One region of the Paenibacillus sp. cl6col genome, then DNA from elsewhere that is predicted to be linked to it. Evidence: predicted binding sites of a transcription regulator. Region 1 holds the regulator's gene; the other holds the start of a gene.
The links. The regulator LexA, encoded in region 1, represses DNA repair genes until DNA is damaged. The targets are predictions, from matches to a motif close to CGAACATATGTTCG.

Region 1 (12,464 bases):
TTGGCCGCTGTCTCCTCCGGTAATGATGGCCACTTTATTTTTTAGTTTGCCGCCCGGTTTGTAGTTCGGATCGTCATAAATGGGACGCGGGTTCATCAGAGACTCAATACCCGGCTGCTCATCTTGGTGTTGAAGTGGATAAGGAGGTTTGGGCATGGTTACGGAGGTAGGATGTTTTTCGGTTTCCGATGTCATATAATCATGCTCCTTTATTTTTGGATTTGAAAATCTGGATGCGTTATTTTTGCCGTCGGGACATCGATGAGGTAAGGTTTGGAGGTTGATTTCGCTTCATCTAAGGCGATGCGAAGCTCATCATTCGTTTTTGCTCGTTTAGCTACCCATCCAGAAGCTTCTGCAATTTGGACGAAATTCGGGTTCGAGATGTCCGTCCCAAATGGGCGAAGATGTTTCATCATCATTTTATCTTGTTCCATTTGCAGGGTTCCATTATTGAAAACGATGACTGTTATGGGAAGTCCGTAACGTGCGGCTGTAATCAAATCCGCCTGTACCATTCCTAATCCGCCGTCCCCTGTAACACAAATGACTTGCCTGTTCGGAAATGAACATTTTGCTGCCATTGCGGCCGGCAATCCAAACCCCATCGTTCTCCAACGCTCCGATAACACCAAATGATGGGCGGTTCCCCTGAAGTTTCTTAGAAACCATAAGGTAACATCTCCTTCATCCAGCGCAATAATGGCGTCCTTGTCAATGTGTTGTTCAACGACGCTGACGATCAATGCGGGATGAAATGGTGACGATGAGATGGCGCGTTCTAGTTCATTTTGTTCATTCCAGACTTGTTTACATTGGTTCACGAGCTGCAACCAATCTGGATTTGAACGGTAGTCTGTTATGCCTTCTGTAAGTGCTTGGATTATCTCTGCGATATTACCAACGATCCCGACTTGTGACGGAATGACCTCGCCGATAGCTGATATCCGTTCTTCGATATGGATCACTTGCGCATTTTTAGGGACATGATATTCCGGCCACCAAGAGGTACCGATGGCAAGGACGACATCCGCTTGTTTGCATAAGTCGCTTGCAAAAGGATTCCCGCCTTCGCCCAAACCGCCGAGCAGGTAAGGGTGAGAACCCGCAATTATCCCCTTTGCTCCATAACTCATAACAATTCCGCATCCCCAGCGATCAGCCAGTTTCCGGATCGCATCACAGGCATGATTTGCTCGATTGCCAGCAAGGATCAAGGGGCGCTTCGCCTTAAGCATAAGATTCGCCGCTTGTTGGAGTTGGCTATGTCCAGCTATTTGATTTGCTATTTGAATCGGTTCACGCGGTTTTGCCCCGCAGGGAAGAGTCCATAGATCGGAAGGTATGGAAAGATGAACGGGAATTGCCTGTTCCATTGCCGTAAACATGGCCTGTGCTAAGGTGTCAACGACTGCTTTGGGATGAACGACAATTCGGCTGAACCCGGTAATCGCCTGAACTAGTCCCTGCTGATCAATATACTGCTTATACGCTGTTCCGATCTTGGGGGTAGGCGCTTGACCTGATATGGCCAAGACTGGAACGCGATCTAAGTTTGCATCTCCTAGGCCAGTCATTAAATTAGTCAAACCAGGTCCCATTTGCGCGGCGCATACTCCGATTCGACCGGTTAATTTGGCTTCGGCAGACGCCATTATTGCAGCGACAGACTCATGTTTTACCCCAATCCATTCCAAATCATTCTGGCGTGAGAGACCTTCCATCAATCCAAAAATGGCATCCCCGATCACCCCGTAAATCCGCTTAACGCCCCATAATTTCAGTTGGTTGATAATCACATCCGCAACCTTTTGAGTTTCGGTTCGATCCTGTAATTGATTAACTTGGGCATCTTCTGCAAATATACTCATTTTGCCGCCAGCTCCTTGCCTTTTTCTTAGTATGGATGCGCAGACTGTTTATTATGAACAAGCTTGAATGAATGTTACGAATGCTTCGTCGGTTTTGATAGTGAGGGATTAATCGACCTTTTGAGAATGGGTCAAGAAGTATTCGGCACTTTCTACAGTCCATAAAATGAGGCAAGGAGGTAGCAGATGTTGAAGTAGAGAATGAGCTGTTTAAGCGCACTTGTTGGGCCGTTTTACCTATGAGTCGGTGCATAGAAGCTGCAGGCTATCTGATGATAGCTTGGAATGGGAAAGTGAATACGGTGTCTATCCAAAAACAATGAGCATGGTTTAAAGCGGAATATGAAACAGGCTTAATAAAGCACTGTGGGAAAGGAAGTCTGTGGATCTTAGTATTTTTTACAATGAATAGGGTATAGCCGAGACACGCACATAACTACCTTAATACTATATGTATTGTATCTAGCGAGAGGAGGGCATCTCAAATGAGTGAAATTGGTCATCATCATCGCTTTACTTCTACAGCCATTATATTGGTTCTGTTTATTTTGTTGGTCATTGTACTCTGTGGCAGCTTTTGTTAATTTGATAAAAGGATCTGAACTCACACTATTCCCCCATAGGCATTTCACGAGGATCAAATTTACTAATGACGCATCTTCAGCATTGATAACTTGAATATCCTGTTGTCGAGGGGGCATAAAGGCCAGTTCGAATAAGAGCCGATTTAATGGACGGAGTCGTGGAATTCTACCCTTTGAAGGGGCAACACCGCCTAATTAATTCAGTATAGGAAATAGCCGGGTCAGAATGAAGGTAACATTTATACGATGTAAATGTGCCAAACGAGAGGAGGTTTACGCATATGGGTGAAGTTGTTGGAGGTTTCTCATGTGGATTTGGAGGTTTCACTTCGATTGGTGTAATCTTGGTCTTGTTCATTTTGCTGGTTATCATTTCCCGTTCATTTATTTTTTAGCATCTAAGTAGATTGGTTTCATAGCTCTGTATCTGTGCACTGCAAATCTGTTTGAAATACTGGTGTTGTGCCGGCACACCTGTAAGCAAATAAGAGCCGTATGGGCATTCCCCGGCTCTTATTTCTTTTTCCTAGATGTAATTTTCCATTATCCCCAAAATTCATCCATAGCGGGGTCCTTCGTAAATACAACAGTATTTGGGTCGATTCAATCAAATGATTCGCATCGAGCTGTAAAAGATGACATTTAATTTGATTTACTGATTGTTATCCATTATAATAATTTCAATTATATATGAACGGATCAACGATGTTGATGAAGAGCAAGTACGTATCAGATAATGAGGTTCAGAGAGTCGGTGGATGCTGTGAACCGATCCTCACCTGATGCCGAATGGGCTTCTGAATCGCTCCGCTGAATTGAGTAGGCGTTGCCGGGATTCTCTCTCCGTTATCATGAGAGGAGTATCGTATTGATGGTTAAACCATCTTGCCGTACTTTAGAGTGAATCGCTATTAGCGATTAAAAAGGTGGTACCACGAAAACCTCGTCCTTTATTGGGCGAGGTTTTTTTATATTACTTGAAAGGGGTGATGGCCATGGATGATGGTTGGTGGATCACAAGATTGCATTTCAGAAATAACATTATGAGGAGGAACATAAGTGAAAGAACGGATTTTGACAGGCGATCGGATTACAGGAAAACTGCACCTTGGCCATTACGTTGGCAGCTTAAAAAATCGTGTGGAGTTGCAAAACCAATACGAAACTTTTTTAATACTTGCAGATGTTCAAGCCCTGACTACTCATTTTGAAAAACCTGAATCAATTAAACAAAACTTGCGCAATGTGGCATTGGACTATTTATCAGCAGGTATTAACCCTGATAGCGCAACAATATTTATTCAGAGTATGATCCCAGAGATTGCTGAGTTAACCACTTATTTTTCCATGTTTGTTACGGTCAATTCGTTACGTCACAATCCTACTATAAAGGCGGAAGCCACAGAACGTGGATTCCATGATATGTATTACGGATTCCTGGGCTACCCCGTAAGCCAGGCGGCTGATATTACCTTTTGTAAGGCGACTTTGGTTCCAGTAGGAGAAGACCAAGTTCCTCATATCGAACAAACAAGGAAAATTGTCCGGCGGTTTAACCAACTTTATAAACCTGTGTTAGTGGAACCAAAACCACTTGTAGGTGATGTTCCACGACTGGTCGGATTAGATGGAAATAATAAAATGAGCAAAAGTCTAGGTAACACGATCAATTTGGACTCCACTCAAGAAGAGGTTAGTGAGAAGCTAAAGAAAGCGACAACTGATCCTGCGCGGATCCATAAAACGGATATCGGACATCCTGAAATTTGCCCAGTCTACGCTTATCATCAAGCATTTCGTAAAGAAGGCTCCGATGAGATTTATGAAAGTTGTAAAAAGGGGCAGATTGGATGTATGGAGTGCAAACGAAAGATATCGCAAAGTATCAACCATTTACTTGAACCAATGAGAGAACGGAGAAGAATGTATCAAAACGAACCCAAAAAGATCGATGAAATTCTTATGTCGGGTACAGAAAAAGCACGCCTTGTAGCAAAAGAAACGATGTTAGAAATACGTGATGCAATGAGTATGAACTATTTCTAAGCTGATTGTTTGTTCTCTTGATAGACTATTTTGCTTACGAATTGACTGTTACTCCAGGTTACCCAATATAGTATTAACTTTCTGATATAAAACCCATGCTAAGATATAGCATAGAAGATAAACAGCCAATTTCCTACATGTTAGGGGAATTGGCTGTCTGCTCAGTTATATCACTCAAATGAAATGGTGTACTTAAATAGAACACAAGTTCACCGATGGAACGAAATCAATACATGACATTATTTGCAGTTGAGTTGGTTAAACGAGGTAAGGAATTTAATGTAGTGCATTATCTGATCACCCAGGAACGATTGTAACGAATTTATCTCAGAATTTATCGGAAGAAGAAATGCGCTCAAATGGAGCTTTTGAGTAGTTAAATATGATGAAGTATTTGGTTCTCTTACATACATATCAATAGTGGTTCATTTTTAGTATATGTCAACTTGCCTAAATATTTTCAAGTTTGTCATGCATAAATATATAATATTATGTATTTATATAGTATAGTGTATATTGACTAGCAACTATTACATATAGAAAGTAGTGTTGGAAATTGAATCTTTTCTTCACGTATTTACTAGCGGGGCTTGCCGTTGCAATGCCTGTAGGCGCCATGACCGTTGAAATGACGAAGCAAGGGATGAAAAAGGGTTTTATGCATGGCTGGGCTGTTGGATTAGGTGGAATGACCATTGATTTTCTATTAATCGTTGCCTTATATATGGGCTTGGCTTCCGTGCTTGCCATCCCTGTTATTCAAATCCCTATGTGGCTCATCGGAGCATGTTTTTTAATTTATTTAGGCTATGATTCCATCAAAAACTCGGATCAAGGCATTACATTGGCTGGCGATAAACCGAATGCATCATTTTTCAGTTCCTACCGAAATGGACTGCTCGTCGCTATATCGCCAGGTAATCTTGTGTTTTGGATTTCCGTTTTTGGTGCGGTGCTATCTGATTCGTATGATACGACACAACCGGCTAAATTTCTAATCGTAGGTGCAGGAATATTAGCTGGTATCCTCCTCCATGATGTTGGGTTGCTTGCCATTGTGGCTGTCACGAGAAGAGTAATGAGCCGAACTATGATTAAGCGGATGTCTATTATCGCAGGACTGATTTTATTTGGGTTCGCGGGGTATTTCTTATATGAGTTTTTAGTAGCAATTCAAGGAATACTGTAACAAAACCTAGAGCTGTTAGGGCTCTAGGTTTTTTGCTTTTGTATTTAAAAGATTGTGTTTTACTTCTGAAATGTCGACTCATTGAAGCGAGTATGACTATTTCTCTTGAAGTGTCCTCCTTTTACATGCTTCAGATGGGCGACGATCATGAAGGAAACGATGACAAGCAAAAACCATGAGCTGAATTTTCCCCACTTTACGAGATTCCAGCCGTTCGTCTGATGTGGATAATACCATGCGCCCAAGAAAGTCCCGATGTTTTCAGCCACCCATATAAAAAATCCGATTAAGACGAACGACAGAACAATCGGCATTCTTCGTGTCACGCCTAATACGGTATATTCCACGTAGGTTCTAAAGAAGATGACGAATAGCAAAATCATCAAAACCCAACGCAAATCGTAAATGAAGTGATGAGTCATGAAGTTGAAGTAAATCGCCGCACCTAGCGGAATCGTTAACCAAGCAGAAGGGTATCGATTTACCTTGACCTGCAGTCGTCGCCACGCTTGACATAAGTAACTTGCCACACTTGCGTACATAAATCCGCTATATAGAGGAACACCCAGTATTTTAGACCAACCGTCTTCCGGATAGCCCCATGATCCCATGTGGATTTTAAATATTTCAAGTGCAAGACCGATGAAATGGAACATACAGATTACTTTACATTCATCCATTGTTTCTATCCCAAACCGGATCATTAGAACCTGCGCCAAGATACAAACAAGCAATAGGAAATCATAGCGATGCATAAATGGAATGTCTATGATCTTCGTGAGTGCCAACATCGCGAAAATATAAGCGGGGAACAAGCAGGACATTGCCTGGTGCCAGCCAAAATTGAGGAATGATTTTAGTTTGAAAAAGTTATTCATAGTTATCTCCTACCTTGTGTTCGTGAAAATGAATTTTGAACAGTTATACGAGGTGTATCATTAGGTATTATCCTATTCAAATAAATACTTTTAGTCAATAAAAAATTATTGTTATACAATAAATATTTATTGCTAAAGTTGATGTGTGTATATATTCGATGTGGTATAAATCTCTCGAACGATTAGGGTTTATAAGAGTGAACAGTGGTGAGGTTGTTTCGATGAAGATAAGGAGAGAAAGTCGAATTTTATGAAGCTTCTTTTCTAGATGAGATTGTTCAGGTACTGTTCAGCAAATGATATGAAATAATGAGAAAGCAAAAATGCCTCGCTCCCTTCTTAAAAAGAAGAGAACGAGGCATCAATGTAATGTCTTAATGAAAATCACGGAACAAACCAATAACTTTGCCCAGAATCGTTACATGCTGTAAGCGAATCGGTTCATAGGTTGGATTCTCAGGCTGCAAGCGGATATGATCCTTCTCACGATAGAAAGTCTTAACCGTTGCTTCATCTTCTTCAGTCATGGCTACCACGATATCACCGTTGTTCGCTGTCTGCTGCTGACGCACGATGACAAAGTCGCCATTATGTATACCAGCCTCAATCATACTATTACCCATGACCGACAACATGAATACATTCTCGTCATCTCCCACCATATGCATAGGAAGAGGGAAGTAATCTTCAATATTCTCTGTTGCGGTAATTGGCTCGCCTGCAGTTACTTTCCCAACGACCGGCACGCGTGCGAAGGAGCGAGAGAAGTCTGTTGAACGTTCAGATTGATCATGGCTAAGCAGTTCAATAGCACGAGGCTTCGTAGGGTCACGTCGAATGAATCCCTTCTTCTCGAGTCGATCAAGATGACCGTGAACAGTGGAACTGGATGCTAGACCAACGGCTTCGCCTATTTCACGAACAGAAGGCGGATAACCTTTAGCTCGAACTTCATCACGTATAAAATCAAGGATAGCTTGTTGACGACTTGATATTTTAGACAAGGGTATCAACTCCAATGAATACTCTTTTGACAAAATTATACCACAGAACCTCCGTTCGTACAAACATAAGTTCTAAAGATTCTGAAGAAAAAGATTGTGAGAAGTTCGTAAATTACGAGAGAGAAACAAGAGAAAGTTAAATGAGGCTAAATGCTTATTTTTCGATAATATAAAAAGGGGAACGAACGTTCTAAAAAGGCATTGACTCAAACGTGTGTTCGTGTTAGATTAAATTATACAAGATAACAGAACAAGTGTTTGGGAGATGAGTCATTTATGATGTATACAACATATCGTTCAATCTATAAGGTGTCGACAACAGCTTCACAACCTATTCAGAAGAAGCGTTTGTTTCCTTTACGTGTTCGATTCATCATGAGCCTGATTGTATTGTTGTTCATTACTTGTGGAAGCATTGTTCAAGCGCTTGGCATGGATGATAGCCAAACGGAAATTGTAAATGGAGCTGCTGTGGAGCGCGTACTTGTTCAGCCTGGAGATACACTCTGGGGGATTGCATCCTCTTATAAGCCAGAACATACGGATACGCGTCAGTTTATATATGAAATCGTTGAGATGAATCAATTGAAAGGTGATATCTTACCGGCAGGAGAAGTATTGCTCGTTCCGATCCGATGAGTCGGGGTCATTGTCGAATTTACGGTTGAGAAGCTTTGCATTCCTATACATAAGAGCAGAAGGTAGGAGGCCCGAAGAGGCCTCTTTTTTGCGATATAAAAGCTTTCTTGCTGCTTGCTTGACAAGCTGTTACCTCCATGTCAAAGTAGAACATATGCTTACACACATGGAGGTACCTGATGAATATCGACAAGCTTATTGCACGAATTAATGAATTGGCCCGCAAACATAAGACAGTTGGGCTGAGCGATGAGGAAATGGAAGAACGCGCGAAACTGCGCGAGGAATATTTGGTTCTATTCCGCAAGCAGGTACGCAATCAATTAGACACTATTCGCTATGTAGAAGATGAAGAAGGAACAGATAACTCTGGATCGAACGGGATCGTTCATTAAATGAACCTTCATCGATAACGATGGATTCACATTATTCGTTTACTATACAGGGGGTTGCGAATTCATGTCTCGCAGTTGGGAACGTAAAGTCCGTCAAAATAGTGAAAAGTTAAACAAACAGCGAATGAAGCAAGGCAAGCCGACGTTCGCTGCTGGCAAGCCTGCACACGAAGAGTTTAAAGGACGCAGCTTCATTATGCCAATCGCTTTAATCGCCTTCGCCATTATGTATGGATTGTTGGGCGGTATCATTACGGACAATCAATATCCAACTCTATATTGGATCACAATCGTGTGTTACGTCGGATTGGGGATTATATTATTCCTGAGAAGACCATTTCTTCGTGTTGGAGCAGGTGAGGTATCTACGATTCGCTGGAATCGTCTCCGTACTCTGTCTGCAAAGGATATGAAGAAAATTGCGATCCAACCTGGTTATGTTGTTATTGAACACACGGGGAAAGGTGCGAATTGGATTTTCTCGCGAGTGCTGAATCGTTATGATACGAATGCAATGGGGGAACGTCTTCGTTCCTTCGCAAATCAACATAAGATTGAATTCGAAGATACATCGAAGAAAGACTCGAAAAAATAGAGAAATCCGATATAGAGGATTCGTTATCATTGTCGCTGTGATGGGAGAGATGAAACTTGGCTATTCGTGCTGTACTGTTCGACCTGGATGATACTTTGTTATGGGATGAGCGTTGTGTTGAGGAAGCTTTTGCTGCAACTTGTAAATACGCGCAAGATAAGACTGGGGTCAATGTAGAACAATTGGAAGCATTGGTTCGTCAAGCTGCTCGTGAATTGTTTGCCTCTTATGAGACTTATCCTTTCACACAGAATATTGGGATTAATCCCTTTGAAGCGCTGTGGGGGAGATTTGCAGAGGGAGAACATCCTGAATTTCGATTGTTGGAACAGCTTGCGCCGATGTATCGACAATCTGCATGGACACAAGGTCTTCAAGCCGCTGGTCAACCTGATGATGCATTAGGTGCCGAGCTGGCGGAGCGATTTATGAGTGAACGTCGTTCTCGTTCGTATGTGTACGATGAGACTTATGAGGTGCTGCGACAATTGATTGCGCAATATCCACTATTGTTGTTAACGAACGGATCGCCTGATTTGCAGCAGGAGAAGCTGAATGGAGAGCGTGAGCTTCTATCCTATTTCGATCATATCGTTATCTCTGGACATCATCCACAAGGGAAGCCTGATCCAGAACTGTTCAAGCACACGATGTCATTGCTCGGCATCGAACCGCATGAAGGGATCATGATTGGCGACAAATTAACGACGGATATTCTAGGCGCGCAGAATGTTGGCATGCATCATGCGTGGCTGAACCGCAAAGGCGTTGAATTGTCTGGCAATATTCACCCTGAATATACGATTGCAAGCTTGCGTGAAATTGAGCAAATTATTGATGAGATAAATTCGAAGGAATCATAAATCGGCGGGGATGTAATTACTTACTCCGCGTGTATGACAAAGAGGCCTGTGGGAACACAGGCCTTTTTGATATACGGTAATCTTCGCGAGGTGTCGGCAAGATTAGTGTGAGTGCCTTGATTTGATTACCCTCCACATGAAACTACAAGGGTAAATGTGACAAATGTCATAGGATCGTCACACAATGATGCTCATTATAGCCCAATGGAGTCATGAGGAATTGGAGAATGCTGTCTATAATGTGATACGATAAATCTAGGATACAGTTGAGGAGTGAACGACGATTATGTTCAACAATAAGAGTAAATTAATCGTACTAACAATGGCAATAGGAGCAATGCTATTAGCCGGTTGTGGAAATAGCTCGTCAGCAGGTGGCGGTCATGAAGGACATGCAGGTCATGGCTCCAGTGATAAACAAGACAGCAAAAATGAGATGCGAGCAATGATTAAGGTAAACTTGCAAGTGCCGGAAGAAATCAAAATCAATGAAGCTGTCACCATCTCTGCACAGGTCACACAAGAAGAGAAAGAGGTAGATGATGCAGATAAAGTAGAGTTCGAGTTGTGGCTGGATGGGGCTGACCACGAGAAGATTGAGGGGAAGCTCACGAAAGATGGCACGTATCAGATTGAGAAAACGTTTGATAAGGCTGGTACCTACACGGTCATTTCTCATGTGACTGCTCGTGACATGCACTCGATGCCGAAGAAGCAATTTACTGTAAAATAAGAATCTAAATACATAACAAGAATTTATGCGAAGAAGGGGCAGCCTCAGAAGATCCAAATCGGGATCTTGTGGGGCTGCCCCTCTTAATATCAGTAATGGGACGTTTTTTATCGATTATGATTCCGAATTAGGCCTGTTGGAAAGTAGGATCCGAATACGGATGCGCGATCCATCCTTCTGTTTCAATGAATAGTCGAACTGCAACAATTTGACGATTATCCATCAGAGTGAAGTAGTGCGGCTTTTCTTCAGGGACGGAAATTACATCCCCAGCCTCCAATTCAACATCCATATAACCAATGTCGTCGCTTCCCTTAATTATGAAAATACCATTTCCGGCCGTAATAGCTCTTACTTCGTCTTCTGTGTGCGTGTGAACCTGTTCAAATTTCTTTAGCAGCTCTTCGATATTGGGAGTAGCGTCTGATAAAGAAATCAAATCCCACGTACGATAGCCTCGTCTTTCAGCCAAATCACGGATTTCTCCTTCATACGTGTCTATAATGGCTTGCTTCTCTTCATCGGATAGTACGTACTTATCACGCAAAGATGGGGCAAGTTTGTTCGGATCCCAGTGTTCATACAGCACTCCTTGCGCTGATAGGAAAGAACGAACTTTTTCTTCGCCACTTATGATTTCGTTCGTGTTTCGGATACGTACCTGTGCCATTTGCAAAATCCCCCGTTTCCCAATGCGATTTATTTATTTAATTATAGTACAGAGGAAATGTTTGGGCAAGAAACATTTTACGATGACTCATTCATGAGTCTTTTCTAATCGGATCACATCTGCTAAACTAGGGTTTAACGTTTAAGACAGAGGGTGGGCAGAGCGATGAAAACGAGAACGATACAGGAACAACTACAAGAACGCATTCTCATTTTAGACGGTGCAATGGGCACGATGATCCAACAAGCCGATTTAACGCCACAGGACTTTGGAGGCGAACAATTGGATGGGTGCAATGAGATGTTAGTCCTGACACGTCCAGATGTCATTTCTAGAATACACGAACAATATTTAGAAGCGGGCGCAGACATATTAGAGACAAATACGTTCGGGGCCACCAGTATCGTGCTTGCCGATTATGATATTGCTGATCAGGCACGTGAGTTGAACGTTGCCGCGGCTAAGCTTGCTGTCGAGGCAGCTGCAAAATACAGCACACCAGAATGGCCGCGTTTCGTTGCCGGTGCTATGGGGCCGACGACGAAGACTTTATCGGTTACCGGCGGGGTAACATTTGATGAGCTAATTGACAGCTATTATGAACAGGCAGTCGCGCTTATTGAAACAGGCGTTCATGCGCTCCTATTGGAGACTTCACAGGATACGTTGAACGTTAAGGCGGGTTCGATTGCGATTCAACGGGCATTCGAGTCTACGGGCATCACGCTGCCGCTCATGATATCGGGGACGATCGAGCCGATGGGGACAACGCTTGCTGGTCAAAATATTGAATCATTCTACATCTCCCTAGAGCATTTGAAGCCAATCTCGATCGGATTAAACTGTGCGACTGGGCCGGAATTCATGCGCGATCACTTGCGTACCCTTGCTTCCATCGCGAACTCTGCGATCAGTTGCTATCCAAATGCAGGGCTTCCCGATGAGAATGGTCACTATCATGAATCACCAGAATCGCTTGCCCGCAAAATCGCAACCT
Region 2 (12,464 bases), on a different contig from region 1:
GGCCATCGGAGCCGTTATCGGCACCCACGTCGGAACAGGCGTAGGCGCTGTGTTCATGTGGCGCGCTGATACGGATACTGCCGAATCTATGCAATAGGGTAAGTGTGGTGCAATTATGATTGAACTTAAACAATGTCCGGTTACGATGATCAAAGGCGTGAGCGCTTCGAAACAACAAGAGCTTCACGCCTTTGGCATCTCTACCGTTGCTGATTTGCTTGATTATTTTCCATATCGTTATGATGATTTTCATCTTCGTCCGCTTAGCGAGCTGAAGGATGGAGAGAAAGTAACTGTTGAGGGACGGGTGATGAGTGCTCCTGTCCTTCAGCGATTTGGGGGCAAGTCTCGCTTGTCCTGCAAGGTGATGGTAGAAGATTGGCTCATTACGGCCACCTGGTTCAACCGCCATTACTTGCGCGAGCAGCTGACACAAGGCCGGGAGATTGTATTGACAGGGAAGTGGGATCAACGCCGGCTGCAAATGACGGTGTCGACATCCGAATTCTCTGACCGTGGGGGAGGGCGTAAGAATACCTTGCAGCCGGTCTATTCGGTTGGCAGCAAGATTACGCAGACATGGATGCGCAAGACGATTACCCAAGCGATCCAACAGTTCGGAGAAGCAATTCCTGAGCTAATGCCCCCGGAATTGATGCGGCGCTATCGACTGATGCCGCGCAAGCTGGCAGTACGAGCGATGCATATGCCGCAAGATGCGGAGGAAGGCAAGCAAGCACGAAGACGAATGGTCTACGAGGAGCTGCTGCTATTCCAGTTAAAGCTGCATGTATTCCGTGCGGTGACTCGCGAGCGCGCCGACGGCGTTGCACATGAGGTGGATAATTCAACAATTCGCGAGTTCGTCCGCAGTCTTCCCTTCGAGCTTACAGATGGCCAGAAGAAGGCTGTAACCGATATTTTACGTGATATGCGGGCCAACACCTGCATGAACCGTCTGCTTCAGGGTGATGTTGGTTCTGGTAAGACGGTTGTTGCCGCTGTTGCCCTGTACGCTACCGTACGTGCAGGCTATCAGGGAGCGCTCATGGTGCCTACAGAAATATTAGCGGAGCAGCATATGCGTTCGCTAACGAAGCTGTTCGAACCGCATGGCATTGAGGTTGGGCTGTTAACCGGCAGCTTGACTGGACGGAAACGGAAGGATCTGCTTGCTTCCTTGCAGATGGGCATGATCGATATCTTGGTTGGGACGCATGCGCTTATCCAGGATGACGTTCATTATCGGAAGCTCGGCCTTGTCGTAACAGATGAGCAGCATCGGTTCGGTGTCAATCAGCGGAGTATATTACGGCGCAAGGGGATGAATCCAGATGTGCTTCTGATGACGGCGACGCCAATTCCGCGCACGCTGGCGATTACGGCATTTGGCGATATGGATGTATCCTCAATCCGTGAACGTCCTGCAGGACGCAAAGCCATTAAGTCATACTGGGTGAAGCATGACATGATGGATCGAGTGCTTGGCTTCATCCGTCGTGAGGTATCCGCTGGTCGCCAAGCCTATATTATTTGTCCACTTATTGAAGAGTCGGACAAGCTGGATGTGCAAAATGCGATTGATGTGCATGTGCAAATGCAGCAGGCCTTTCCGGATTTGCATGTTGGCTTGCTGCATGGCCGCATGACGCCATCAGAGAAAGACGAGGTCATGCGCACATTCAGTACAGGAGAAACTCATGTACTTGTATCGACGACTGTAATCGAGGTTGGTGTTGATGTACCGAACTCGACGCTCATGATCGTGATGGATGCAGAGCGCTTCGGCTTGTCTCAGCTTCATCAGCTGCGTGGACGTGTCGGACGCGGCGAGCATCAGTCTTATTGCGTACTCATTGCGGATCCGAAGTCGGAGGTTGGGCAAGAACGTATGCGCATTATGACGGAAACAGACGATGGCTTCGAATTGTCAGAGCGCGATCTGGAGCTGCGCGGTCCTGGCGACTTCTTCGGAACGAAGCAGAGCGGGATGCCAGACTTCAAGGTCGCGGATATGTCGAGCGACTTCGCTGTGCTGGAACAGGCGCGGGATGATGCAGCAGAGCTTATCCGATCTGAGGCGTATTGGACATCGCTTGAATACGCTCCGCTCCGCGATGCTGCCCAGCAGGAGCAGCTATTCCAAGGGGAGCTTCTCGATTAGTCGATGGTAGTAGTGCGGATAGAATGAAAACGGGCGGATAGTAGACAAGCGGGCAAGCATATATTGGAACAGTATTCCGTTTAGAGGTTGTTCAAAACGCATGATTTTGATAACCAACCTTTTTGAACTTGCATGGATTTGCAGGATATGTTCTGGAGGTGCTGCCCGCATGAGTTATGTAAAATACGGCATTAGCCCACAGCTGGTGGAGCGAATAAAGCTGAAATTGAAAAATCCGGTGACGAAAGATCGTGTGAAAAAGCTTGTCGAAGGATTGAGCAAGGCAGATTTGCAAAATCGCGCGACAATTAAGCGCTTGATGAAGCAAATCGCGAAGGTGCTCAATGAGCCGCTAACGAGCCAGCAGGAGGATCAGTTCGCTGATTTTATCATTGCGCAGAAGATCGATCCGAACAATACGTTCCATTTATTGAAGCTATGGGGGATGTTCCGCTGATACACGCCCTTTTCTTGAAGCCTTGGTTCTATAGTTATACGCAGAAGCTCAGTTCTCTTAGGAGGACTGGGCTTCTTGTGCGTTATGCCGGATCTATGCTGGTTAATAGGGTTTGGCTTCATTGCAGCAATATAGGTCTAGGGAGGATTCTGAATAGTAGAGAATGATGATCATCGAGTACATTGCTCACGAAATGGCCTTGCAATGGTGACGAATTCGGCACACTTCAATATTTTTGCGATCCGTACATGCAAAATATGCTTATATAGGGGTATAACGTTTGTAGATGATTGACATTTCTTAATCAATTTATATGTGGAGGCGAATGACATGAAGAAGATGAAAATTGGCGCAGCTGCATTAGCTGCCATGCTGCTGGCTGTATCTCTTGCTGGCTGCGGCTCGGCGAAAGATTCCGCCAAAGAGTTGGAGGGGACGGCTACTTCCTCTGAAGGGACAGGTGCGGTAACCATTAAGGCAACAAATTATAAATTCGAACCTGGAACCATTAAGGTGAAGAAGGGCGATAAGGTGAAGCTGACGCTGAGCAATAAGCAGGGTCTGCACGGTTTGAAGCTGGAGGACTACAACGTAGAACTGCAGGAAGACGGCGCAACTGCCGAGTTCACAGCAGATAAGGCGGGTACATTTGAGTTCCATTGTTCGATCATGTGCGGTTCTGGCCATGATGGAATGAAGGGCGAGCTTGTTGTTGAAGAGTAAAGCTAGCGATGAATAAGACGGATCGCATGATGGCGATTGTACTGGAGCTGCAGCGCAGAGGTACGCTGCGTGCAGAAGATCTGGCATCTGTATTCGAGACGAGTGTCCGTACAATCTATCGCGATATTCAGGCGCTCTGTGAAGCAGGGGTTGCGATTATCGGAGCTCCCGGCCAAGGATACTCGCTCATGGATGGCTATTTTCTGCCGCCTGTTCATTTTACAGCGGAGGAAGCAGAGGCGATTTTGCTTGGCGTAGATTATATGGAGCAGCAGTTCGGAAGAGCTCATGAAGATACGATACAGGCCGTTCGGCGCAAGCTTGAATCAGTCATGCCACAATCGGTACGGCAGGATACGGAACGGATGCGCTCTTCCTTGAAGCTCATTGCCCATTCTGCGCATGCAGAAGGACTTGCTCTGCTGCGGCGTGCTGTAATGGAGGAGCGAAGTGTGCGCCTCCGCTATGTGAAGCTTGTTCAAGGGGACGATGGCCGTAGAGAACATGTTCGCAAGGTAGATCCCTACGGGATTGTGCATATCAAAGGAACATGGTCGATGGTGGCTTATTGTCATCTTAGACAGGGACTTAGACATTTCCGACTTAGTCGCATACAGGATTTAGAACTGCTCGATGAATCATTCACTCGTCCGCCCGACTTCTCCCTACAGTCTTATCAGCCGACAGATGATCGCCAGCTCCTTGTACGTGTGCTTCTGCACGCCGCTGCCGCTGAGCGTGTGAAGGAGCAGGGATATTTCTTTATCGATACCATGGAGGAACATCCAGAAGGGGCACTTGTGACATTGCGAGTGAGACAACCTGAAGATGTGCTTGGTTGGATTCTAGGGTGGGGTTCGGCAGCTGTTGTATTGGAACCGGAGTCGCTTACAGCCCTTGTCCGCTTTGAGGCAGAAAAAATATTGCAGCAGTTAAAACGCTACTGACATACTGTTGTCAGTAGCGTTCGCGTATAGTAGGGGTATATTCGTTCGAAGGGAGCTTTACTAATGACAAATATGACCCCGCATCAGTCACTGTTAAGCCTGGAGGAATCAGTGAAGCAGGTTGTGCAGGAGCTTGATCTTTATAGTATGGAGGAGATTACACGCAAGCCAAGTGAGGAGGAGTGGTCGCTCGGGCAGGTCTATATGCATTTGATCCGCTCTGCGCTCTTTATGCAGCTTCGCCAGGTGGAAGTATGCCGCGACATGACTGCAGATGCAGCTAGTAGTGACCAGTTGGAGAAGACGCAGCAGGGCAGTATGGTCTTTGCGGCCGGGAGCATCCCTCCTATTCGTGTGAAGGTGCCAGCCTCTCCAGAATATACGCCACCCCAACCGGCCAGCAAGGAGGAGATTGTAGAAGGCATGCAGGCAGTACTGCGGCGCATGAACGAGCTTGAACCTGTTATTGCTTCGATTCCAGAGCATCATAGAACGATGCATCCAGGCTTCGGTTACTTGAGTGCGATGGAATGGTACTTGCTTGTGGATATGCACTTCCGCCACCATGCTCTACAGCGGGGACGCCTGGCGGAATTTCTCCGGGGAACTCCATCAGCCTCGTATTGAATGAGCATCGGAGTATCGGATGCTCTAAGGTGCGCGATTGCGAGATGAAGGAGCATGGCGTGATACTGCTATATGCTAGAGATAGGTTTATAGCGTAAATAAGGTAGGGGGGACGCTGTCTGGTGTCTCCTCTTGGTGCTGCTCGCTTATCTGCTCGATACAGGAGGGATCGTCCACTCGTGTATTCCCCACCTTAGCGCTGACAGGGTAGACCTCCATTAGCTTAGACGGATAGGGAAGGAGAACGGATTGAAGCTTCCCAGTGTCGGTCATTCGGCGATCAAGCCAGAATGACAGCTGATCCTCTGGTAAAATAACCGGCATTCGATCATGAATCGGCTCCATCAGCTCGTTCGGAGTCGTCGTGATGATCGTGCAGGTGCTGATTTTCTCCCCATTGGGATTGACCCATGTGTCATATAATCCTGCCATATTGAAAATACCGCCATCAGTGCGTCTAATACGCATAGGCTGCTTCGTTCCATCTGGACTGCGTTTCCATTCATAGAAGCTGTCTGCTGGTATAATGCATCGCTTCCGCTGGAATGGGAGGCGGAAGGCGGGCTTGTCCCCAACGGTTTCGGCGCGTGCATTAATTGTTCGTGCAGCGAACTTCTCGTCCTTCGCCCAAGCTGGAATGAGGCCCCACTTAAGCGGTCCAAGCCGCAGCTTCGTACCATCATGAATCAGGGCAGGTACTTGCTGGCTCGGCGCAATATTGTAGCGCGGCTCATGGAAGGGCACGAGGGCTCCTGAATCAAGCAGATAGTGCGCCATTAGCTGTTCAATGGTCACGGTTAATGTATATCGTCCACACACGTTACGTCTTCCTCTCTTGTCCGTTCTATCCTATGGTGATCTCATCATATCACATTCTCTTCCTTCCCGTGAGGTGATCCCTCAGTCACATGAAACGACTTAAACTTTACATACATTCAGCGTGAATTTGAAGTTATACGCCATCCGCAGTAGATCCTTGCCTGCTCGACACCATTCGATCCGAATTTTCAAAATATCCCTGTTGAAAAGAGAATGTATGTTCGGTATTCTGAGTGTATAAGAACAAACGTTCTCAGTGGGGTGAAGGGTGTATGGATGGCAAACCGAATAAATCATGAGAACGAGTTATTATGTTGGCAGATTGTCAATCGTTCTATGCGAGTGCGGGGAAGGTTTCACACCCTGAATACAAGGATCGTCTGCTAGTTGTAGTAGGCGATCCTGCTCGTCGTGCTGGTATCGCACTTGCAGCTTGCCCTACAACTAAGAAGCATGGTGTCATACAGTGGGGCGGCTCGACTTGGCGAAGCCATTAGTAAATGTGCAGACCTTATTGTTGTTTAGCCCCGTATGGATGAACAGCATTTGGATGTGCCGGGCAGCCTATTACTTGCATAACGAATGTACGTTCGTCATACAATAGGAATATACGTTCTTATTTTGTGATTGTGTATGTAATATGATTTATAACTATTGGAGGGCTTTAATGTGAGTCAGAAAAGGGAAAGGGTAATATTTTTGGCCGATTGCGAAAGCTTCTACGCAAGTGTAGAAAAAGCAGATCATCCAGAATATCAAAATAAAGCAGTAGCAGTAGCTGGTGACCCTACACGTCGTTCAGGGATTATTCTGGCCGCGTGCCCGATCGCTAAAAGTTTTGGTGTGACATCAGCCGAACGGTTGGGTGAAGCACTCAAGAAATGCCCCGATCTCATCATTATGCGTCCTCGTATGCAGCATTATATCGATGTTTCATTGATGATTACTCAGATTTATGAAGAGTTTACGGATTTGGTTGAAGTGTTTAGTATTGACGAACAATTTTTGGATGTGACAGCCAGTCAATCCATTTTTGGTGATCCAATCACCATTGCGAAGGAAATCCAGAAACGGGTAATGCTCCAGACAGGGGTGCGGATTCGAATCGGGATCGGTACCAATAAAATATTGGCTAAGACGGCAACGGATATTTGGGCCAAAAAAAATAAAAGCGGTATTTTTACTTTGCATCCATCCGACGTTCCCACCATGCTGTGGAAAGAGCCCGTTCATAAAATGTTCGGTGTTGGATCTCGAATGTGCAAGCATTTTGCGAAACTAGGGATAGTTACGATTGGGGATATTGCGAGAACTCCATTGCCCCAGCTCAAAAATAAATTTCGAGCTCGATTCGGCAAACAGTCGGATATTCATGCCGAGGTGATGTGGCGAACTGCGAACGGCTTGGATGATAGTCCGGTAACACCGGGTACATTTCAAACACCTCCCAAATCGATTGGTCACATGATGACCCTGCCGAGGGATTATGTGCATTCTACGGAGATCGATACTATCCTGTTGGAGTTGACGGAGGAAGTCTGCCGAGATTGTCGGATAAAAGGGTATATGGGCTGGGTCGTAACCGTAAGCTGCATGTGCAGCCCGTATGAAGCGCCCACAGGATTCTCACGCCAAATGAAAATGCCGGATCCGACGAATCATACAAATAAAGTATTTGATATGGTCAAGCGAATTTTTTATCAATATTGGGATCGAATGCCTGTACGTCGTGTAGGTGTTATGCTAAGCACATTGGAAGATGACCAGCAGTATCAACTAACGCTCTTTGAAGATCAAGTCAGAGCTAGAGCACTGGATAAGGTGACGGATATGATTAAGGATCGATATGGCAATGCGGCAATTATCAGAGCTTCTTCTCTTACCTATGCAGGTCAAGCGGTAGAGAGATCCCTGAAAATCGGGGGGCATTATAAATGAGTAAAAAGCTCGAGAAGAATGGTCTTTGGGAGTCCAGCCGGATGATGTTACCGCAACATCGGGAGGCTCTGTTGAGAAGGCATAGTGATACGTCAAGCGGGGAGTTAAACCAGCCAAAGAGGGAAGATATTGAATTAATGCGCGATTATGTTCTACTTTCGGTGATGTGTACGATGGTAACTAAGAAAATTCACGAAATGAAGGGATCCTCTGAGACATTGAAATCTCTGTATACCAAGGCTGCTCAAATCCTTGCAAATGATATCTCTACCGACCTGTCCAAAAGAAGACAGGAGATGTTGAAAAAAGAAATTCGTATTGTAGATGAAGAGAAGCATGATAGTACAATGATATTACACTATGCGTACCATGGCTATGAGGATAGTTTTCATATAACGAAAGAGTACATGAAGATGGAGATAAGCAGAAGGTTAGCTCGATACACGGACAGACTTACCACTAAATTAAGCAACTTAGTTGAAATAGAGCCGCGTTATTAATCGAGTCAAGAGAAGAAGAAAGAGAGCACCTGAGCCTAATTTGACTTCTAAGCCTGACAAAGCCATAACGAAGAATGCCAATTTCCCCAACTCGGGACTGGTTAGCCTGTTGAGAAATCCTCAACAGGTTTTTATCTTTTCCATTGTGTATTCATCCACAGCGTTAATAGGGGATAGACTCCAACAATCGAAGGTTCGAGGATGCAGTGAATTCTGCGGGCTGTCTCATTGACGATGCTGGGAAAGCACGTGATCAGAAATGCCCCTTAGCAAGCATCAGAAGAGCGGCTGCTCCGTCCTTGCCAAGGGGCATTGTTCTGAGGAAGTGGATAAGATGAGGCAGCGGTGAATATGGGGCTGTAAACCTATTGGTGCCGAGTAAGGGGACTGCCCATACTTGTGTCTGGATTCGAAGCTTGGGAGGTGGCAATGTTCAAGTAAGCCTGCATGCGGTTCTTCACCTCTGCACGAATCAAGCCGCGCAGCATGTAGAACGAATGTTGATAGCCTCGGCATACGTATTGGACACGAATCCCATGTTCAAGCCGTTCCTCCTCATACACTTTAATGCCGCGGTTGCGAAACTGTTTGCGTAGGCGGTACAAATCGAGAGAAACATTATCTTGTGCTTGTCTTAGACATTGTGTGTAGATGTCGGCCATCTTCAAATTAGAGGCTCCAATCCGTTCAATGTCGCGTTCCAGCACATCCAAGATTAGCGTTTGAATAATATATTGCTTGACGATGTAGGCATCTTCTCCGTTGTGGGGGGGAGAGCCGTTCGATGCGAATGGTGTGCCCATGCGCGTTCTTCCTCCTTGTATATATCGCGTGTATGCCATATGCATGGCCTCATGTCGTGTGAGGCATGAGATATCTATTTAAAAAGAGCAGAAGGGGAACCCTTGTTCTTATTATATCCATAATACCGAACAAATATTCGTATTTCAACAACCAAACGTGGTCAAAAGGGTGAGAAATCGGTACAATAGGTACAACATACGTGCGAATGTGGCAGCATTCATAGACGGAACGGCAATTAGGGGGGCAGCAAAAATGATTATGACACTGCATCGGGGAGAAGTTTTATTTCGACAAGGAGATCCAGGAACGTATTTGTACCGCATTATAAGTGGGCTGTGCAAGGTTACACGCTTGCATGAGAACGGCAATATTATTTTGTTTAACCTCGTATACACGGGCGAAATCGTCCCGCATCATTCCTTAATCACGCCGAAGGAATGTCACGGAACAGCGATCGCGATGGTTAAGACGGTCGTGGAACGGATTCCGGCTGAGGAGTGGTATGAAGGCTTGAGGCAGCAGCCGGACAAGGCGCTGGATGTTGCGAAGCTGCTTCAAGATAAGCTGCGTTTCATGCAGCAGCGCATTGATCATTTGACTATCGGGACACCGAGTGAACGACTAGAGCTGTTGTCAACATGGCTGAGAAGCTATGCGGATACGATGCCTATTACCGAATTATTGACACAAGAAGAAATCGGCCAATTTATTGGTTTGCGGCGGGAAACAGTAAATCGGCTTCTTCGTCAGGGTCAACACGGGTAGAATGGATAACACGCATGCTTAGGAATTACATAAACATGCACGAGCTATTTGAAGCTGACAAGCGCTGTGCCGTGAGGGCTCGTGCCGGTATAGATATAGATCTATGTAAATAAAGATTATAGGATGGGATTTCAAATGCCACCCAAGTGTGCTTTAATAGGAGGATCATTTTGAATCCTGTAATCATATCGGAGGGCTATATGTTGCTTGAGACGAAACGTTGTACACTTACCAAGCTGCAAGCAAGTGACTATGATAACGTAAGACGGCTGTATGTGAACGAGGAGGTACGCAAATATCTGGGCGGGGCATGGACAGAGGAAGAGGCGATTACAGGCAGCTTCCGCAGAATGCTTGCTTCTCAGGAAGGAGCCTCGTTCTGGATCATTAGAGAAAAGCAAACGAATGCGTTTATCGGGTTGATTTCTCTGGATACGCACCATGATGGCGTCAGTACGGAGGTATCTTATGAGCTGCTGCCTGAATGGTGGGGCTCTGGATATGCGGCAGAGACAGTTACAGCAGTGATTGATTACGCATTTCGCGAACTAGGATTGCCTGAAGTGATCGCCGAAACACAAGCTGCGAACAAGGCCTCATGCAGGCTCTTGGAACGAATCGGCATGAGCTTCCGGGATACGGTGCAAAGATTTGGCGAACAGCAAGCGATATACAGCATCACCAACAGAGGGATTGTATCGTAAGCGACAGAAACGAAGCTCAACACTCTTTCTTTATCATTTGACATTCATTCCTATACCGCCAACAAAGCCAAGGTGTACAGAGAATCAGATCTGTCACATCTTGGCTTAAATTATGTACATGGGACATTCCTACTCTCACATACAAGTAAGAGATCGAGTAAATGCGAACATGAATGCAAGGAGGCGTAAAGAGTGTCATGGAACACGAATTACAGCGAAATTTAGCTTCAGAAGATCTGCCTCCGGTTGGACAGCAAGAGAGAAGCGGCTGTTGTCCGACGGAACAGGCTGTGCCGCAAGAGCGTGTATTTTTCCCGTTCCGAAGTCCGTGTGACCCCTGTCCGCCACTGCCTTATTCCGTCTTTGTCGTACCCATCAACCAGTTCATCACGTTCCAGCCACCTAATCTCCCACAGTTCCCACCTGCGCAGGCACTACGCTGTGGAACCTTATGGCCTGCCCTATACAGCCCGTACCATTCCCGCAGAAACCAGCGAGGGGAGGAAGAAGCTTGACGATGAGTGTACATCCTTATCAAACCGAGGCATACCGCAGAAGCTTGGAACAGCTGCAAGTAATCGACTTCGTATTATTGGAGCTGAATCTGTACTTGGACACTCATCCGGGAGATCTGCAGGCGATTCAGCAGTTCAATTACTACGTCAGTGAGCGAATGAAGGTTGCCCATCAGTTCCAAGAGCAGTATGGCCCGCTTATGAACTTCGGCCATTCTTATTCGGGCTGTCCATTTACATGGGCTACCACGCCTTGGCCATGGCAGATTTAGCAGTGCGTCGTCAGGCGGCAAATAACTTGGTGGACAGGAGGGGACGCGGAATTGTGGATCTATGAGAAGAAGCTGCAATATCCAGTACGTGTCAGCAAGTGTGATCCTCGCATGGCAAAGCTGTTGATGGAGCAATATGGGGGGGCGGATGGAGAGCTGGCAGCGGCGCTGCGCTACTTGAACCAACGGTATACAATACCAGATAAAGTAATTGGGTTGTTGACGGATATTGGGACCGAGGAATTTGCTCACCTCGAAATGATCGCCACGATGGTATATAAGCTGACGAAGGATGCAACACCGCGGCAACTGGAGGATGCAGGGCTGGGGCCACATTTTGTAGCGCATGAGAAGGCGCTGTTCTACAGCAATGCGGCTGGTGATCCATGGACGGCGACCTACATACAGGCCAAGGGCGACCCGATCGCGGATCTGTATGAGGATATTGCGGCAGAAGAGAAGGCGCGTGCTACGTATCAATGGTTAATCGACATGACGGATGATGTCGACTTGCAGGATGGATTGAAGTTCCTGCGTGAGAGGGAAGTCGTGCACTCCTTGCGCTTCCGGGAGGCTGTCGAGATTTTGAAGGAAGAGCGGGAACTGAAAAAAGTATTCTAATTCCCGCAGTTGTATATAGAGAATGTTGAGAGATTCGGATAACGAACATGAAGAAGGGACACCCTTGCTGAGCCAAGAAGTGTCCCTTCTGTCGTCATTGCCGTTTAAACTTCTAAGGAACCTGCTGGGCCAAAGTATTCGTAGTGAATACGCTCAGGAGAAACCCCAAGCTGTTTCACTGCTCGGTAGATGGCCTTCATGAATGGTTCTGGGCCGCAGAAGTAAATGTCCGCATCCTCCCATACGGAAGCGGGAACGATGGAGCTAAGCCACTGCGCGTCCACGAAGCCGGTGTGAACAGAAGTTTCTGCCTCGCTGCCTTTCTCATAACAGAAGAATGTATGGATATGGCTGTGCTGAGCGGCTAGATCATTCATTTCTTGACCAAAAGCATGCGCCGCTTGATTGCGCGAAGCATGAATCGAATAGACATCCCGCTTCGGTTCTGCTGCCGCCAGCGTGTGCAGCATGCTGAGAAGAGGTGTCTGTCCAACACCGCCGCCAATCAGCACAACTGGGGCCGTACCTGGCTTCAACGTGAAATCGCCAGCAGGTGCAGTCGCTTCGATGACATCACCTACTTGCACCTCGTCATGCAGATAGGTGGA

Region 2: a site for LexA is predicted at 9,105-9,118, ahead of BLS15_RS09650 (YhjD family protein). Genes of this name have one in related genera too.

Annotation. Positions count from the first base shown of each region.
Region 1 is NZ_FNAZ01000002.1:455,149-467,612, forward strand. Features, by position in the region: gene BLS15_RS06225 (SDR family oxidoreductase) at 1-195, opposite strand, end outside; gene BLS15_RS06230 (thiamine pyrophosphate-binding protein) at 210-1,871, opposite strand; gene BLS15_RS28460 (sporulation protein YjcZ) at 2,357-2,455, shown strand; gene BLS15_RS29360 (hypothetical protein) at 2,737-2,850, shown strand; T-box leader at 3,155-3,409, shown strand; gene trpS (tryptophan--tRNA ligase) at 3,515-4,501, shown strand; gene BLS15_RS06245 (LysE family translocator) at 5,058-5,690, shown strand; gene BLS15_RS06250 (DUF817 domain-containing protein) at 5,750-6,568, opposite strand; gene lexA (transcriptional repressor LexA) at 6,943-7,572, opposite strand; gene BLS15_RS06260 (LysM peptidoglycan-binding domain-containing protein) at 7,849-8,211, shown strand; gene BLS15_RS06265 (DUF896 domain-containing protein) at 8,391-8,606, shown strand; gene BLS15_RS06270 (hypothetical protein) at 8,671-9,201, shown strand; gene BLS15_RS06275 (HAD family hydrolase) at 9,258-10,064, shown strand; gene BLS15_RS06280 (FixH family protein) at 10,351-10,797, shown strand; gene BLS15_RS06285 (1,2-dihydroxy-3-keto-5-methylthiopentene dioxygenase) at 10,925-11,467, opposite strand; gene metH (methionine synthase) at 11,633-12,464, shown strand, end outside.
Region 2 is NZ_FNAZ01000003.1:356,785-369,248, reverse strand. Features, by position in the region: gene BLS15_RS09700 (DegV family protein) at 1-97, shown strand, start outside; gene recG (ATP-dependent DNA helicase RecG) at 116-2,164, shown strand; gene BLS15_RS09690 (stage VI sporulation protein F) at 2,334-2,621, shown strand; gene BLS15_RS09685 (cupredoxin domain-containing protein) at 2,952-3,344, shown strand; gene BLS15_RS09680 (helix-turn-helix transcriptional regulator) at 3,353-4,291, shown strand; gene BLS15_RS09675 (DinB family protein) at 4,355-4,918, shown strand; gene BLS15_RS09670 (SOS response-associated peptidase) at 5,006-5,737, opposite strand; partial or broken gene polYB (DNA polymerase IV) at 6,049-6,259, shown strand; gene BLS15_RS09660 (DNA polymerase IV) at 6,407-7,675, shown strand; gene BLS15_RS09655 (YhjD family protein) at 7,672-8,175, shown strand; gene BLS15_RS09650 (YhjD family protein) at 8,541-8,978, opposite strand; gene BLS15_RS09645 (Crp/Fnr family transcriptional regulator) at 9,232-9,744, shown strand; gene BLS15_RS09640 (GNAT family N-acetyltransferase) at 9,915-10,448, shown strand; gene BLS15_RS09635 (spore coat associated protein CotJA) at 10,646-10,963, shown strand; gene BLS15_RS09630 (spore coat protein CotJB) at 10,966-11,235, shown strand; gene BLS15_RS09625 (manganese catalase family protein) at 11,287-11,856, shown strand; gene hmpA (NO-inducible flavohemoprotein) at 11,961-12,464, opposite strand, start outside.